4 regions of the Psychrobacillus sp. NPDC096623 genome follow, and region 1 is predicted to be linked to each of the others. Evidence: riboswitches for the same ligand, from Rfam matches in the RefSeq annotation. Region 1 holds a riboswitch; each other region holds the start of a gene.

Region 1 (4,543 bases):
TGCCTCGATTCCTTTTGCCCCGATTGTGTGTGCAGCCATACTATCGGTAATTAGTGTCACATCGACACCTGATTGCTGCAGCTCCCACACCGTCAACCTGCCACCTTGAAAGACAGGTCTAGTTTCACATGCGAATACCTCAAACTTTTTGCCGTGTTCCTTCCCTAGATGGAACGGAGATAAAGCAGTACCATACTTTGCAGTGGCAATCGAACCTGCATTGCAAATAGTCATTACCTTCGTTTTATCTTCCAGTAAAGTAAGGGCAAATTCACCAATATTCCGACAGGACTCTTCGTCTTCCTTATGTATTTTCCTTGCTTCTTCCACTAGTAGCTGCTTTGCACTCGTAACATTATCAACTTGATTTACTACTTTCAACAATCGCTCAAGGGCCCAAACTAAGTTGACAGCAGTTGGTCGAGATTCGCCCAAGTAAGTTGCATCTTTTTTTAATGTTTCTAGAAAATCTTTCATCGAATTTGTTTTATAATTTTGTGCCTCCAGAGCTAATCCATATGCCGCCGTAATTCCAATAGCAGGAGCACCCCGGACTTTCAGAGTAATAATTGCATCATAAACGTCTTTAAGTGTTTCTATTTTTAAATAGACAATTTCATGTGGAAGCTTCTGCTGATCTAAGAGTACTAACTGCTTATCTTCCCATTTAATCGATAATGGTATAGTCATTGTTGAATTTCTCCTAATAACTCAATTACCGCATCGATTGAGTCTATTTGATTACGTCTAACTATTAGTAATTCTCCGGCATTAAGCGTTTGTTTTTTTAGTAAAATTCGTTGCTCTTGGTTTACAATGCTATCTAAGTCTTTGACATGTGCCAATCCAATTGTTCTACGAATAAGTTCACACCCTGCAAAACCTAATGAATCATGAAATATTTTTTCCAATACAAATGCATCATAGCCTTCTATATCCTTAAAGGAATCGAATTCACTCTGTTTCAAAAAATCTGAAAATTTGGTCGAGAAAATAAGCCATGTGTTTTGTATATGATCGTTAATAACCTCACGTTGTTCGCCTTCTCTTGTAATGGATTGAACGATTAAATTTCCCAAAAACAAGCCTATATCAAATCCAATAGGACCATAAAAAGCAAACTCTGGATCGATTACTTTTGTTTCTTCTTCACTTGCAAATATACTTCCCGTATGAAGATCTCCATGCAGTAAAGCCTCTGCCTCTGTCAAAAAGCTTCGTTTTAGTTTTGCCACTTCGAGCTTTAATAAATGGTTATTCCAGATAGCCTCGACCTCTGCTTGTAATGCAGGTTCAAAATCATTTGTTTCATGATCAAAAAAAGGATCCGTAAAGATTAAGTCTTCTGTGATCTTACACAATTCTGGATTAGAAAACTCTACAACAAGCGCCTTTTTTTCAAAGGGGTGAAGTGCAAAATCAGAAGTATTAAAAAGTGTTAATGCTAGATATTCTCCAATATCGGTTGATAATTTAGGATATGATTCACCTTTTATCAAACCCTCCCGTACTATTTGAAGATGTGACAAATCTTCCATTACCGTTATAGCTAAATCTTCATCTGCTGCATAGACTTTGGGAACAAGACCAACTGCATATTCTCCATGTTTTTGTAAGGCAGTTGCTTCAATCTTTGCCCTTTTCAGCGTAAGTGGCCAACTTTCTCCAACGACCTTTGCATAGGGTAGTGCCTGTTTAATAATAATTCCTCGTTTACTCACTTGATCCGTTATATGGAATACATAGTTTAAGTTTCCATCGCCAATCTCTTTGCAAACTAATGGAGCTTCGTTTGAGAACAAGGATAATTCCTTTGCCAGTGAAATTGCCGTTTCTTCCGTTAATGATTCGTATTGTTTTGTAGTTACTACCGCCATTACTTTCTCCCTTTCATTTACAAAAATAAAAAACCTCTTTCAAAAGAAAGAGGTTTAGAATAAGAGATTCTGAACCTCTTATCTCTCAGAAAGTAAACTTTCTGATGGAATTAGCACCGTGCCTTACGGAATTTTACATTCCGGCGCATAAAGCGCCCCGTCTCACAACGGTATTACGGTCGGTTGCTGGGCTTCATAGGGCCATTATCCCTCCGCCTGCTCTTGATAAGAGTACGTTACAACTATTTACGATTGATTAGAATCCTAGCATATTAGAAAAAGTTATGTCAACTGTTTTTTTGAATAAAAATAAATTTAAATTTTCTTATTGACAGAATTTTTATACCATGGAATAATCAATATTATTTATTAAATACTTTAACCGAATATTTTTTCTTATTTAGAGCAGGTGGAGGGACAAGCCCTATGATACCCGGCAACCGATTCAATTTTGAACACGGTGCTAATTCTTGCAGCTAACAAGCTGAGAAATAAGAAGTTGTTAGACTATTAACCTCTTCTTATTTGAAGAGGTTTTTTTAATGTCATCTGTCCAGCGCTAGTCAGGGCTTGCATAGGCGCTTGTGCATTTATAAGTCAGGAGTGAAATAAATGAGCGGAGTTACTGCACACTATCAACTATATGGAAAAGCTGGATCGTTTGAAAGAAAGGCGAAAGATATTGCACTTGGTTTGACTATTGGTTCTTGGACCACTTTAGCCTTGTTAGAACAGGAGCAGCTAAAAAAACATAAAGGAACTGTACTATCCGTTACGGAATTTAAGGATATACTTCACCCAATTAATCCTGAAAAGGTGAAAGGTGAAATTAAAATATTCTACCCTGCAGCAAACTTTTCGGCTGATATACCTGCAATTTTAACTACAGTCTTCGGCAAACTATCCTTAGATGGTGAAATAAAACTATTAGATTTAGAATTCGATTCAAGTCTATTGTCCAGTTTCCCAGGACCTCGCTTCGGCATTCAAGGCATTCGAGAAAGATTAGGTGTTTTTGAACGTCCGCTTGTCATGAGTATATTCAAAGGGGTCATTGGGAGAGATATCGAATTTTTAGCCGAACAGCTTAGACAACAAGCGCTTGGTGGAGTTGATCTTGTAAAAGACGATGAGATACTATTTGAAAATCCTCTAACTACTTTTGAAAAGCGTATATCTGCTGGTCGAGAAGTGCTAAATCAGGTGTATGAAGAAACCGGACACCGTACGCTATATGCAGTAAATTTATCTGGACGTACTTTCAAATTAAAGGACAAGGCTAAAAAAGCGCGAGAACTTGGAGCAGATGCACTTTTATTTAATGTTCATGCTTACGGATTAGATGTTCTTCAGGAGCTAGCAGAAGACGATGAAATTCAATTGCCACTCATGGCTCATCCCGCTTATAGTGGAGCATTTACTTCTTCCGCATTTTATGGAGTTTCAACGCCATTAGTTCTTGGAAAACTCACTCGATATGCGGGGGCAGACTTCTCGTTATTCCCTTCTCCTTATGGTAGTGTTGCACTTGAAAAGTCTATAGCTCTTTCTCTAGGCGAAGAACTAACAAAAAACAGTAACGTTAAACAAAGCTTTCCAGTACCATCTGCCGGCATTCATCCTGGTCTCGTACCACTATTAATGAATGACTATGGAATAGATAGCATTATTAATGCAGGGGGCGGTGTACATGGACATCCCGCCGGTGCAATCGGAGGGGGGCTAGCTTTTAGGCAGGCCGTAGCGGCTGTATTGGAAGATATTCCATTAGAGCAGGCAGCGAAACAACATAGTGAACTAAAAACGGCACTTGAATTATGGGGTGATAAGTAATATGAGTAAACTTGTAATTTTTTGTGACTTTGATGGAACTATTACCAATCAAGATAACATTATGGCTATCATGAAAAAATTTGCACCACCAGAATGGATACCGATTAAAGATGATATTTTAGGTCAACGAATTTCCATTAGGGATGGCGTAGCAAAAATGTTCTCTCTCCTACCTATTGAGTCAAAAGATGAAATTATTTCTTTTGTGCGCCAGCAGGCAATCATCCGTGATGGGTTTAGTGAATTTGTATCCTTTACAAAAAAGCATGACATACCACTTTACATCGTAAGTGGCGGGATAGACTTTTTCGTTCATAATCTACTAGAACCATTTGGACCATTTGCAGGTGTTTACTGCAACGAATCGGATTTTTCGAAAGAAACTATTCACATTGAGTTTCCATATAGCTGTGATGAACAATGTACGAGCCAAGGCTGTGGTTGCTGTAAACCATCTATTATTCGTACCCTTCTTCACCAAGATGCAGTGAGTGTTGTAATTGGCGATTCTATCACTGATTTAGAAGCCGCAAAATTGGGAGATATCATTATCGCAAGAGATTTCTTAATCGAAAAATGCGAAGAATTAAATATTCCCTATGAGCCTTTTGAAAACTTCCACGATGTAATAGAGATTATTGAGCCGAAGTTAGGTGTGGAAATATGACATTACAATATAAATGGGAAGAACTTGCCGACATAAAAGATGAATTAGCCACCAGAGATTGGTTTATGGGAACTAGCGGAAACCTTGCTATTAAAGTACAGTACGATCCAATAGAGTTCTTAGTAACTGCAAGTGGAAAAGACAAAAAAAAGAGAACATCAGAGGA
Region 2 (4,543 bases), on a different contig from region 1:
TTGCAAAAATTTAGCGAAAAGTATTAACTAGACATCAAATATCTCGTATTGTGCCGATATAATAGTATAAATATGCCCTATATGAACAGTTCATATAGGGCATATTCAATACACAGAGAAGGAAGTTGGAAATGGGTAAATCTATAAAATGGAAGATAATTATTACGGTAATTGTTCTTATTATTGTGAGTATGATACCGCTAATATTAATCAGTACGAGTACAATTAGTAAAAAGACGGAAAACGAACTAATCGATCAGAGTCAAGTTATAATCAATGAAATGTCAGCAACAATTCAGAATTATTTAGCTGCATATGAAAAAGGAATACTGCAATTATCGACTTCCAACGATATATTGGATTTTCCAAATAGTGCTAAAGCTACTGATGAGGTCTTAACTAATCAATTAGAGAAAAATTTAGATACTAGATTTAATGAATTTAATTCTTTATATGATGCGGTGGCTTCTGTCTATATAGCCTTGCCGGATAAAACGATCGAAATAATTCCAGAAGCCGATCTAGGTGCAGATTTTGACCCTACATCCAGGGAATGGTATAAAAATGCTGTTTCCAACAAAGAGAATTTCAGCTGGTCTAAACCTTATGTGGATGTTGCTACTGGAGAATATGCAATTTCAGGTGCTAAAGCTGTTATCAGAGATGGGCAAGTGGTCGGAGTTCTTGCTATTGATATTTTACTGTCGAAGTTAACCGAAAAAGTCGCAAATAGTGAGTTAGGCTATGAAGGTTATCCGATTATTGTAGATGCAGATGGTAATGCTATTGTTCATCCGACACTATTTGGTGAAAATCTATCTGAGCATTCAGCTGTTAAGGAAATGCTCAATAGTTCTTCTGAAAGTGGTGAGATACATGAAGCAACAGAAGGAACCAATAATATTACTGTATTTACAACCTTGCCAGGACTGGAATGGAAACTGGGAGCGGTTTATGAGGAGAATAAAATAAATCAAACTTCAGATAGTATTCGTAACTTATTAATAATAATTATATTAGCTATAGAGGCAGCAGTAGTTATTGTCTTGTATTTCATCATCAGTCATATTTTAAGACCAATTGAGCACCTGAAAAAATTAATGGACTCGATAGCTGAAGGGGATTTAACCGTTCAAGCAAATATTAAATCTAAAGATGAAATAGGTCAGTTAGCAACTAACTTTAATAAAATGGCTACAAGTATGAATGAAATTATACAAGTAGTAAAAGAGTCTGCTAGTGATGTACAAACCAATTCTGAAAGCTTAAGTGCAGTTGCAGAGGAAACAAATGCTTCTGCAGAGCAAGTTTCTTTAGCTGTGAGTGAAATTGCTGAAGGTGCCTCAAAATCTGCAGAAGATGCAGGAGAAGTTACGGAGAGCTCTGTTCACTTAAGTGAGCAAATAAATCTGATTAACGAAAAGTCAGTCGTGATGACTGATATAGCTACAAAAGCGAATTCCATGAATACAAATGGACAAAGTCAAATGAGAGAATTAAAATCATCATTCGAAAATTGGGAGTCTAATCTCACTTCAATGTCTTCTCTATTTTCAACATTAGAAATTAGAGTAAAAGCAATTGGTGGTGTGATGGAAACAATTATGGAAATCTCTGCACAAACGAATTTACTCGCGTTGAATGCAAGTATAGAAGCTGCCCGTGCGGGTGAACATGGTAAAGGATTTGCTGTTGTAGCGGATGAAGTGCGAAAACTTGCAGAGCAGTCGGCAAAAGCAACAGAGGAAGTAAAACAAACTATTACTGAGCTACAGAGTGAATCTCAAATCGTTGGGAAACAAATGATAGACACTATTAAAACGTTCCGTGAACAAGGATCTGTTGTTATTGATACAGAAGTGACATTCAGTGAAATATCATTACTGATGAATAATTTGCAAGCTTCTATTGATTCCGTGTCTATAGAAATCGAACAGGTTTCTAATTATAAAGATCAAGTAGTAGATACAATTCAAGTGATGGCAGCAACTTCGGAGCAAACTGCTGCAGCGTGTGAGGAAGTAAGTGCTTCCTCCGATGAGCAATTACGAGCAATTCAATCGGTGGCAGAAGCATCAGAGACATTAACAAGTTTGAGTGAAAAACTGGCGAATACAGTAAATCGTTTCAAAGTTTAAAAGAAGTTGAATTATTCGAAAACACATGTTAATATTTTCTAATGAAGAACAATATAATTAAATAACTCTTATCAAGAGAAGCTGAGGGAAATGGCCCGTTGAAGCTTCAGCAACCTCTGACTTGTCAGAAAGGTGCTAACTCCTACAAGATAATTTCTTGAAAGATAAGAATCGAGAGCAAAACGTTCACCCTCTTTTCTTATTTTATAGGAAAAGAGGGTTTTTAAATTTAAAGGGGGAGAACAATTTGCCAATAAATATTCCTAAACAATTGCCGGCAGCTGAACATCTAAAAAAAGAGAAAATATTTATAATGGATACCGATCGAGCAATAGCCCAAGATATACGCCCATTAAACATCATTATTTTAAATCTGATGCCCGAAAAAGAGAAAACCGAACTTCAATTACTACGATTATTAGGAAATACATCGCTACAAGTAAATGTGACTTTTTTACATATGGCAACCCATGATTCCAAAAATGTGAGCAAAACTCATTTGGATACTTTTTACACGACATTTAACAAAATTGAACATCGAAAATATGATGGAATGATTATCACTGGTGCGCCAATCGAGCATTTACAATTTGAGAACGTTAATTATTGGAGTGAAATGACGAAAATAATGGATTGGTCCAAAACGCATGTAACGTCCGTTCTGCATATTTGTTGGGGAGCACAAGCAGCTCTTTATCATCATTACGGAATCGGAAAATACGACTTGCCTAAAAAATGTTTTGGGGTGTTTAACCATTGTTTAACCGATCCAACTGTACATTTAGTTCGAGGATTTAATGATGAGTTTAATGCACCAGTATCACGTTACACAGCTGTTTCCTACGAGGAGATTAAACAAGACAATCGGCTATTATTATTATCAAGTTCAGAGGATGCAGGTGTTTTCCTAGTTATTTCGAAAGATAAAAAGCATATTATGATTACTGGTCACTTAGAATATGATGCAACGACACTTGCTGACGAATATAAAAGAGACATCCATAAAGGTGTAGAGATAGACGTTCCGGAAAACTATTATCCAAACGATGATCCATCACAAAAACCAAAGAACTCTTGGCGCTCTCATACTCATCTGTTATTTTCTAATTGGTTGAACTATTATGTGTACCAAGAAACACCTTATGAATGGGAATGACCTCAGATTTTTAAATTGCTTGTTCACTTGCTATAGGTTAGCAAGAATGGAAACATTTAAAGTTAATGCAATGGTAGTAGATTAAATATATAGAAGGTATAGATAACATCTTCAAAATTTAAAGACCTGTCGAATTCCACATCAAAATCCTATTTACAAATCTCAGCAACTAAACAAGGAGGATATGATGAGTTACATACAAACAATTCGAAAGTTAATTGGAAATGAAATGCTTATGACTGTAGGTTGTGGAATTATAATTGAAAAAGAAAATCAAATTTTATTACAACATCGTACGGATCGAGATGTTTGGGGTATTCCTGGAGGCGTAATGGAGCCTGGAGAATCATTTCTTGAAACTGCTTTGCGAGAAACATTTGAGGAAACGGGTTTAAGAGTTGAACAATTACAGTTGTTTGGTCTTTATTCAGGTGAAGATGGATTTGCAGAATATCAGAATGGAGATAAAGTTTTTAGTGTCCAGATTATATTCCATTCAAGCAGTTTTTCAGGAGAATTACTTCATAGCTCTGAAGAAAGTCATGAACATCGATTCTTTTCCAGTAATAACCTACCTCATTTGAACTCGCATCAAGAGCGATTCATTCAGGATTGGGTAAATCAGGTGAACTTGCCGGTAATTAGTTAATATAACTGAATATAATTAGTCAAAATAACGACCTATCTCTAATACAGATCAGTATTTCCCTTATTCAACTAACTGGTTCTTTAGTAAAACGATTAAATTCTGATAAAAGATTAACATAAACAGGGGGAGACTTAATTCATAGACTATTTGAGCTTTGTCTTATTTGGTGATTGCGCTTCAAATTGTTTCTCCAAACACTTACCGATGAAGGAGGAGCTATCAAAAAGATACCCGCTGTTTCAGTTAAAGAGGTACCATGTTCAATCATGTAATTTAGTACGTCTATTTTAAACTGATGTGTGTAATTTTTATATTGTTTTACGAATGCTTCAGAAAAACTGTACCCCAATTGTTAGAAAGTATCTAACAATTGGGGTACAGTTCATTTTGTTCTTTTTTCACGGTCAAAACCAACATTCAGTGTGAAATGTTACACTCAAAATATCTGGTAGCTCAAATTTCAAGCTACTTCAATGTAATAGAAATGGTTTTTGCCTGCTATATAACTAAATATAGGACATTTGATACGAGAAATTGATTAGTTCTGTCGCTATAATAAATAGAGTTTGAATAGAGAGGAAGTTTTCATTGAAAAGGTTA
Region 3 (4,543 bases), on a different contig from region 1:
TAGTGTAGTGCTCGCTGCACCTCATCAAGTGGCGCAGGAAATTCTTCAGGATGACCAGTTGGATACTGATTTCGACAAGCTTAAAAATTCATCCCTTATTAGCATCTACCTCGGCTTTGATATTCCAGATGAACAGCTTCCAGCAGAAGGCACCGGTTTTATCGTCTCTGAAAATAGCGATGTGAAATGTAATGCTTGCACTTGGACAAGTCGTAAATGGACACACACCTCTAAGGACAATCAATTGCTTGTTCGAATGTTCTATAAGAGCGCAAGTCCAGCCTTTGAAAGTATGAAAAATATGACTGAAGAAGAGCTGGTAGAAGTTGCCCTCCAAGATATTGAAATGAGCATGAAATTAACGGGCAAGCCTCATGTAATAGAAGTAACAAAATGGAACGATCAAATGCCGAATTATCATCTCGCACATGGAGGGGCGATTCAATCATTAACAGCTAAAATGGCAAATTCAATGCCAAACGTATTGCTTGCAGGCTGTTCTTATTATGGAGTTGGAATTGTCGCTTGTATCAAGAACGGTAAAGAAACAGCAGAAAATATAATCAATTCAATAGTTGAGTAAGTTTCCGGGCCAAAATTCAATTTTGGCCTTTTTTTTATGGGGAAAATGGAATAGTCGGTTATTTAGTAAAATTTACATTTTCTTTAGTTGTGATACGATGCGGGTGGAGGTGATTTGTGCTGAGAGATATGGATTCACGAGAATACAATTTAATTGGTCTCCAAATGTTAGGGAAACGTTTAAATGAAACACATCCGCAAAAGGAAATAATTATTGCAAAAGCAAAGGCCGCAAAAGCTGGTTTGCATGGAGAACGTAAAATAAGTGAAGTGTTTGAAAAATATACATTTCCTTTTGAATACCTTCTGGTAGAAAACATTGGATTGAATTCAAATGGTTACTTTCAAATGGATGCAATTTTTCTTACTCCCTATTTTTTGGTGATTCTAGAAAGTAAAAATATAAACGGAAAGTTATTTTTCAAACAAAATCCTGCAATGTTAGAGAGGGAAACAGCCGAAGGAAAAATCGATGTTTTTGAAAGTCCAGAAATTCAATTATCAAGAAATATTTATTTACTTCAAGAATGGCTTGGTAAACAAGTAATGACTATCCCAATACACGGAGTGATTGTTCTGAGCAATCCGAAAGTGAGAGTAATAGAACCCCCGAAAAAACATAGTGCTATTCTTCCACAAACTATCCCAGTCTACTTACGAAATCTTCCTCGTGAAAATGTATATTTTGATTCGGGTGATATGGAGAAATTTTGCAGTCAAATAAAAGTCGGTCAACAAGCCTATATTCCCTTTCCAATGTGTGTACGCTGGGGAATTAATCCTGAAGACCTGCGGAGTGGAGTCTGCTGTGAAAACTGCAATTTTCATGGAATGATAAAAAGAAAAAGTGGTTGGATTTGCCCTAGCTGTGGTCATTTCGATAAGTTTGCACATGAAAAAGCTATTAGAGATTGGTTTATGCTAATTAGTGATACTATAACGAACAAACAATGTAGAACATTTCTCCATTTAGAATCAAGCGAGATCGCACATAGACTTTTGCAATCAATGAATCTAATCCAGACAGGAACTTCAAGAAATAGAAAGTATAAGTGGGTTTGGTGAAAGAAACACCTGAAAGTTTGTTAGAATCACCTGAATGTAGAAGAGAATCACCAGAATGTACTCAAGAATCGCCGGAATGTCCAATAGAATCACCCGAAAGAACCAAAAAATCACCGGAATCGCCCCCGCCATCCCCAAAAAATCAATAGAAAATTCAAAACACTCTTGACGCTTTAGTTGAATAAAGGTACGATATGTCTAATTAGAAAATTGAATAATGAAATTCTTATCAAGAGAAGCCGAGGGACTGGCCCTACGACGCTTCAGCAACCAGCCATATTGGTCAGGTGCTAAATCCAGCAGACTTTGCAAAAGTTTGGTAGATGAGAAGGTAGTATCTTGCATACACGTAAAGCCTTCTTTTTATAGAAGGCTTTTTTATATGGGAAAGGATGGATACAGGATGGGTTTATTAGAAAAATTGGAGACGTCAATATTGACGGCCGATGGAGCGATGGGAACACTACTTTATTCGTACGGTATTGACTATTGCAATGAGGAACTAAATATTCAGAAGCCGGAAATTATTGAGAAGATTCATCAGGACTATATTGTGGCTGGAGCAGATATTATTCAAACGAATACATATGGGGCGAATGCCATTAAACTGGCGCGCTACGGATTAGAAAATCAAGTAAAAGAAATAAATGAAGCGGCCATCCAAATTGCGAAAAGAGCTGCAGCACCGGGCAATCAATTTGTCCTCGGGACGATTGGAGGTATTCGTGGGATACGAAAAAGTGATGCCACACTCCAAGAAATTATCCATTCACTTGACCAGCAGGCACTCAACTTATTAGCCGGTGATCCAGATGGTCTATTACTCGAAACCTATTATGATTTGGAAGAATTAAAGACTACTGTGACTCATCTTCGTACACTAACGGATATCCCAATCATTGCCCAAGTATCTATGCATGATCCTGGTATTTTGCAAAATGGCTTATCGCTGAATGATGCACTACATCAGCTAGAAGCAATTGGAGCGAACATTGTGGGAGTCAACTGTCGACTCGGTCCCCATCATACCATTCAAGCGTTTGAGGGAGTAAAGCTTCCGGAAAAAGCATTCCTATCAGCTTATCCCAATGCCAGTCTGCTTGATATAGATGAAGGAAGAATTGTCTATGAGTCTGATGCAGATTATTTTGGGAAGGCTGCGTTATATTTGAGGGATGCAGGGGTCCGATTAATAGGAGGTTGCTGTGGGACGACACCAAAGCATATTGAAGCAGTGAAAAAACATATTGGTCATTTAGCGCCTATTACAAATAAAGTAGTAACGAAGAAAAAGCCGATCATTATTCAAGATGCCAAGCCGACTAACACAAAACCGTTACATGAAAAGGCGAAGACAGAACGAACGATTATCGTAGAATTAGATACCCCTCGTCACCTTGATACAACTACCTTTATGGAAGGGGCGGAAAAGCTATATGCGGCTGGAATTGATGCAGTGACGATGGCAGATAATTCACTGGCTTCTCCACGAATTAGCAATATGGCAATGGGTTCGATGTTAAAGTATGAAAATAATATCCGTCCACTTGCACATATTACATGCCGTGACCGTAATTTAATCGGTCTCCAATCTCATCTTATGGGACTGGATGCACTTGGCATTCATGATATTCTTGCGGTAACTGGAGATCCAACCAAAATCGGTGATTTCCCAGGTGCCACGAGTGTTTATGATGTATCTAGTTTAGAGCTACTTCAGCTGATCAAACAATTAAACGAAGGAATTTCTTTCTCAGGAAAGTCACTTCGTAAAAAAGCGAACTTCTCTGTAGCCGCTGCATTTAATCCAAATGTTCGTGTGCTTGATCGTGCAGTTAAGCGACTTGAGAAGAAAATTGAATGTGGAGCAGATTATTTTATCACTCAGCCTGTTTATTCAAAAGAAAAAATGCATGAAATATATGAAGCCACAAAACATTTATCGACGCCAATTTTTATCGGAATTATGCCACTAACTAATAGTCGGAATTCTGAATTCCTTCATAATGAAGTGCCCGGAATCAAGTTGTCCGAGGAAGTACTGGAGCGGATGCGTTTATGTGGGGAGGATAGAGAGCGTGCTACTGCAGAAGGTATTCAGATTTCGAAGGAACTAATCGATACTGCAGCGGAACTATTTAACGGAATTTATATTATTACACCATTTTTCCGATATGACATGTCCCTTGAGTTAATTCATTATATTCAAGAAATTGATCGTAAGAAAGAGAGAGAATTCAGCTATGTCCAAACATCTAATTGAGCAACAACTCCAAGAGAGAATATTAATAATTGATGGTGCAATGGGAACGATGATTCAAAATGCGGATCTTAGTCCTGAGGATTTCGGAGGAGAAGAATACGACGGCTGTAATGAGTATTTAAATATCATCAAACCGGATGTGATTGAACATGTCCACCGTGCATATTTAGAGGCTGGAGCAGATATCATTTGTACGAATACTTTTGGTGGCACTCCAGTAGTGTTAAATGAATATGATCTTGGTGATCAGGCGCATGATATTAACTTTCGTGCTGCCAAGCTTGCAAAGGTCTGTGCAGAGGAATATTCTACGTCTGATTGGCCGCGGTTTGTAGCAGGGGCGGTGGGACCAACGACCAAAACGTTGTCAGTCACTGGTGGTATTACATTTGATGAACTTACAACCGACTTTTATGTGCAGGCAAAGGCTTTAGTAGAAGGTGGAGTAGATGTTATTTTATTGGAAACTAGCCAGGATATGCTGAACGTAAAAGCTGCAACAATTGGTATTAATCAGGCATTTGAGGAACTGGAAAAAGAGCTGCCAATTATGATTTCTGGAACTATAGAGCCAATGGGAACGACACTTGCGGGACAAAGTATTGAAGCATTTTATATTTCCATCGAGCATAT
Region 4 (4,543 bases), on a different contig from region 1:
AATTGACTCGCTTCACACCATACAATGTGATCGAGAAAAAACGTGAAGCATCAGTTAAATTGATCGAAGCGGAAAAATACGTACTTTAATTAAACATATGAAAAGCCGATTCATAGGGGTCGGCTTTTTGTATTTTTTTATAATATTAGGTATGATAAAAAGAAAAAGGTGGTACCATATGACAATTCAATTTTACGGTTATCCTAAGTGTAGTACTTGCAGAAAAGCGAGTAAATGGTTAAAGGACAATGGAATTGATTACATAGAAAATCATATCGTAGAAACTCCCCCAACTAAGGAACAACTTCAAGAAATGCATGAGGTAGGTGGATTAGAGCTAAAAAAATTCTTTAACACTTCTGGTATGAAGTATCGTGAGCTTGGACTTAAAGATAAATTATCTACAATGTCAGAAGACGAACAATTATCCATACTTGCTACTGATGGGATGCTTATCAAGCGACCGATTGTTTTTGACGGGAAAAAATTAACGTTAGGATTCAAGGAAGAACAGTTTGAAGACGTTTGGAAGACTTCTTAAAGTGACTTGTTTTTACGATAAAAATATGTGAATATTATAGATGAATGTATTAATAATGGAGAGGGGAACATTTAATGAACACACCTAAGGATTTAAAATACTCAGCAGAGCATGAATGGGTAAAAACTGAAGGCGGAAATGTCCGTATCGGTATTACTGAATTTGCACAATCAGAACTAGGAGATATCGTGTTTGTCGAGCTTCCACAAGTGGGAGATGAGATCAAGGCAGGAGATCCATTCGGTAGTGTAGAATCTGTAAAAACAGTTTCTGAGCTATATGCACCGATAAGCGGTAAAGTGTTAGAAGTAAATTCAGAATTAGAAGATAGTCCTGAATATGTAAACGAATCCCCTTATGAAAATGCATGGATGATCGTTATTGAACCTACTGATTTGGCAGAAGTAGAGGCTTTACTTTCTCCAGAAAAATACGAAGAATTAATTTCACAATAATTATGAAAACGCCGCTTAATAACGGCGTTTTTTTCATATAATATTGGAAAGGGCATAGTTAGGAGAGATGCAAAAATGGCTATTGTCTTTAGTGAAAAAATAATTCTTGTTGAGGGAAGATCGGATAAACTTAAGCTTCTTCAACTTCTTGATGAATCAACAGAAATTATTTGTACGAACGGAACGATATCGAATGTAAAGCTTGAAGAAATTTTAAGTCCTTATGACGGTATTCCTATATATGCGTTTTTAGATGCAGATAAATCAGGAGAGCAAATTCGCTCCGTTGTGCGAAAAGAATACCCAGAAGCAATTCATCTATACACCAATCCAATGTATTGTGAAGTAGCGACTACACCGTTCAAAGTTTTGGCTTCTATTTTAAAAAGTGTTAATATAAAAGTGAAAAGAAACTTTTTACTTTAGGATGATGGAATATGAATGAATGGACTCTTGATCAATGGAATAGAAACAAGAATAGTGGTCAGCTTACAATGTTATATATATATACACCTTTATGTGGAACATGCCAAGTTGCTAGTAAAATGATGCAAGTTGTACAAGAAATGAAGCCTTTTTCTATTGGCCAAGCAAATATTAACTATCTGGGAAATTTTGCTGCGGATTATCAAATCGAAAGCGTTCCATGTTTGCTAATTGCTAAAGGTGGCACGGTATATAAAAAAATATATGCATTCCAATCAGTACCATTTATATTAGATGCGATAAAAAATATTGACGAGCAAGTAGTCTTATGATAACATACGATATACCAAGAAATTAAATAGTGTCACTCTTATTAAGAGAGGTGGAGGGAAGTGCCCTATGAAGCCCGGCAACCGTCATGTAAATGAAATGGTGCCAAATCACGCAAAGCAATTGCTTTGGGAAATGAGAGAATGGATGAATGTTATTAAAATGGATAACGTAAAACCCTTCTGCTCTTTTGCAGGAGGGTTTTTTTAGATAGAAAGGTGGCAAGATTCACATGATTAGTTTAAATAATATTTCGAAAAAATTTAGTACGAAACAAGGTACGATCGTTGCAGTTGAAGAGGTGAATCTTGACATAAAGAAAGGTGAAATTTTCGGCATCATTGGTTATAGTGGTGCAGGTAAAAGTACACTTATTCGTTTATTAAATGGATTGGAAAAACCAACTTCTGGACAAATTATTGTGAACAATCAAGATATCACAAAGATAAATGAAGTGAAGCTCCGTCAGGTAAGACAAAAGGTAAGTATGATTTTCCAACATTTTAATCTGTTATGGTCTAGAACGGTTGCAGAGAATATTGCTTTTCCTTTAGAAATAGCTGGTGTACCAAAAGAACAACGCATAACAAGAGTTAACGAACTAATTGATCTAGTAGGATTAGAGGGTCGCGGACATTACTATCCTTCTCAATTATCAGGCGGACAAAAACAACGTGTCGGAATTGCACGCGCATTAGCCAATCGTCCAGAAGTCCTTCTCTGTGATGAAGCAACCTCAGCATTAGATCCAGAAACTACTGATTCAATTTTGGATCTATTAGTTAGCATTAACGAAAAATTAGGTCTTACAATTGTATTGATAACCCATGAGATGCAGGTTATCCAAAAAATTTGTGGGCGTGTAGCTGTAATGGAAAAAGGGCATGTTGTAGAAGAAGGAAACGTTTTAGATGTATTCCAAAACCCACAGCAGGCAATAACGAAGCGTTTTGTTTCGCAGATCAATGATTCCAATAAAGCTCTACAAACAATCCAACAATTAAAAGAGCTTTATCCAAATGGAAAACTGATTAAACTAGGATTTGTAGGAGAACAAACAGTGCAGCCTATTTTGTCTAGACTTATCAAGCAATTTGATCTCGATGTGAATATTGTTCAAGGCAATATTTCACATACGCAAAATGGCGCATTTGGTACACTAATCCTTCAACTAGAAGGAGATGCATTATTAGTGGATGAGGCTATTCGCTATATTCACGAACAAAAAGTAATTACAGAGGTGATCAACAATGATTAATGATTTATTTCCAAATGTTGATTGGCCTAAAATGTGGGAAGCAACACTTGAAACATTATATATGACTTCAGTATCCACTATTTTAACAGCAATTATTGGACTAGTTCTCGGTCTTCTACTTTTCTTAACTAGTCCACATCAGGCATGGGCCAACAAACTGGCTAATTGGTTAACTGGAGCGTTCGTTAATATATTCCGTTCCATTCCATTTATCATTTTGATCATTTTATTGATCCCATTAACGAAGTTTTTAGTCGGTACAATGCGTGGACCAAATGCAGCATTTCCTGCTTTAGTAATCGGAGCAGCTCCATTTTATGCTCGCATGGTTTTAATAGCACTACGTGAGATAGACAAGGGTGTATTAGAAGCTGCAAAATCAATGGGTGCTAAAACTTCTACTATTATATGGAAGGTATTATTGCCAGAGTCAATGCCTGCTTTAGTTTCGGGAATTACAGTTACAGGTATTTCACTAGTCGGGTATACGGCAATGGCTGGAATCATCGGTGCAGGCGGACTAGGAACTTTAGCTTTCTTAGATGGATTTCAAAGAGGTAGAACAGACGTAACATTTGTCGCAACGATCTTTATATTAATCATGGTATTTATTATCCAGTGGATAGGCGATGTAATTACGACAAAAATTGATAAACGATAAATGGTGTTAGCGAGAATACTCGATCACATAGAAATAATAGATAAAAAGGGAGAGATTTTAGAATGAAGAAGTTTTTAGCTGGAGCTTTATTATCAGTAAGTGCATTAGCACTTGCAGCATGTGGAGAAGAAGATAGTAGCAAACTTGTAGTAGGTGCATCTAACGTACCTCATGCTGTTATTTTAGAAGAAGTTAAACCGATCCTTGAAGAACAAGGAATCGAACTAGTTGTAGAATCTTACCAAGATTATGTACTACCAAACAAAGATTTAGACTCAGGTGATTTGGACGCGAACTACTTCCAACATATCCCTTACTTTGAATCACAAAAAGCTGATTTTGGATATGACTTCGCTAACGCTGGCGGTATTCACATCGAGCCAATCGGTTTATACTCTAAAAAATACGGTTCAATCGAAGAGCTTCCAGAAGGTGCAACTATATTAATGAGTAACTCTGTTGCCGATCATGGACGTATCCTTGCTATGTTAGAAGCAAAAGGTCTTATTAAATTAGCAGATGGTATTGATAAAACAAAAGCAGAAGTTAAAGATATCGTAGAAAATCCTAAAAATCTTGAATTTGACGCTAACTATGAGTCAGCACTAATGGTTCAGTTATATGAAAATGAAGAAGGCGATGCAGTATTGATCAACTCCAACTATGCAATAGACGCTGACCTTAACCCATTAGAAGACTCTATCGCTATTGAAGAATCAGATGAATCACCATATGTAAATATCATCGCAGTAAAATCTGGTGACGAAGACAGTAAAGAGATTAAAGCTTTAGTAGAAGCATTAAAATCTAAAGAAATCCAAGACTTCATCCTAAGTGAGTGGGGCGGATCAGTAGTACCGGTAAAATAATAG

What was found. Region 1 has a riboswitch for S-adenosylmethionine ahead of mtnW (2,3-diketo-5-methylthiopentyl-1-phosphate enolase). Riboswitches for the same ligand answer to the same signal wherever they lie in the genome.
Region 2: it holds a riboswitch for S-adenosylmethionine, as region 1 does, so the genes downstream of both, metA (homoserine O-acetyltransferase MetA) here and mtnW (2,3-diketo-5-methylthiopentyl-1-phosphate enolase) in region 1, are expected to answer to the same signal.
Region 3: it holds a riboswitch for S-adenosylmethionine, as region 1 does, so the genes downstream of both, ACIQX2_RS15300 (bifunctional homocysteine S-methyltransferase/methylenetetrahydrofolate reductase) here and mtnW (2,3-diketo-5-methylthiopentyl-1-phosphate enolase) in region 1, are expected to answer to the same signal.
Region 4: it holds a riboswitch for S-adenosylmethionine, as region 1 does, so the genes downstream of both, ACIQX2_RS13935 (methionine ABC transporter ATP-binding protein) here and mtnW (2,3-diketo-5-methylthiopentyl-1-phosphate enolase) in region 1, are expected to answer to the same signal.

What each region holds. Positions count from the first base shown of each region.
Region 1 covers NZ_JBIWER010000007.1:131,998-136,540, forward strand. Annotated here, with positions in the region: gene mtnA (S-methyl-5-thioribose-1-phosphate isomerase) at 1-690, opposite strand, end outside; gene mtnK (S-methyl-5-thioribose kinase) at 687-1,877, opposite strand; SAM riboswitch class I at 1,953-2,109, opposite strand; SAM riboswitch class I at 2,271-2,375, shown strand; gene mtnW (2,3-diketo-5-methylthiopentyl-1-phosphate enolase) at 2,490-3,710, shown strand; gene ACIQX2_RS17035 (2-hydroxy-3-keto-5-methylthiopentenyl-1-phosphate phosphatase) at 3,712-4,377, shown strand; gene ACIQX2_RS17040 (methylthioribulose 1-phosphate dehydratase) at 4,374-4,543, shown strand, end outside.
Region 2 covers NZ_JBIWER010000002.1:723,860-728,402, forward strand. Annotated here, with positions in the region: gene ACIQX2_RS08340 (methyl-accepting chemotaxis protein) at 132-2,138, shown strand; SAM riboswitch class I at 2,204-2,309, shown strand; gene metA (homoserine O-acetyltransferase MetA) at 2,386-3,294, shown strand; gene ACIQX2_RS08350 (NUDIX hydrolase) at 3,482-3,943, shown strand; gene ACIQX2_RS08355 (S-layer homology domain-containing protein) at 4,532-4,543, shown strand, end outside.
Region 3 covers NZ_JBIWER010000006.1:29,719-34,261, reverse strand. Annotated here, with positions in the region: gene ACIQX2_RS15310 (protoporphyrinogen oxidase) at 1-583, shown strand, start outside; gene ACIQX2_RS15305 (nuclease-related domain-containing protein) at 700-1,647, shown strand; SAM riboswitch class I at 1,871-1,977, shown strand; gene ACIQX2_RS15300 (bifunctional homocysteine S-methyltransferase/methylenetetrahydrofolate reductase) at 2,051-3,910, shown strand; gene metH (methionine synthase) at 3,891-4,543, shown strand, end outside.
Region 4 covers NZ_JBIWER010000005.1:55,119-59,661, reverse strand. Annotated here, with positions in the region: gene ACIQX2_RS13960 (acyl-CoA dehydrogenase family protein) at 1-89, shown strand, start outside; gene ACIQX2_RS13955 (arsenate reductase family protein) at 179-541, shown strand; gene gcvH (glycine cleavage system protein GcvH) at 616-996, shown strand; gene ACIQX2_RS13945 (toprim domain-containing protein) at 1,072-1,422, shown strand; gene ACIQX2_RS13940 (thioredoxin family protein) at 1,434-1,754, shown strand; SAM riboswitch class I at 1,790-1,894, shown strand; gene ACIQX2_RS13935 (methionine ABC transporter ATP-binding protein) at 1,985-3,010, shown strand; gene ACIQX2_RS13930 (methionine ABC transporter permease) at 3,003-3,671, shown strand; gene ACIQX2_RS13925 (MetQ/NlpA family ABC transporter substrate-binding protein) at 3,734-4,540, shown strand.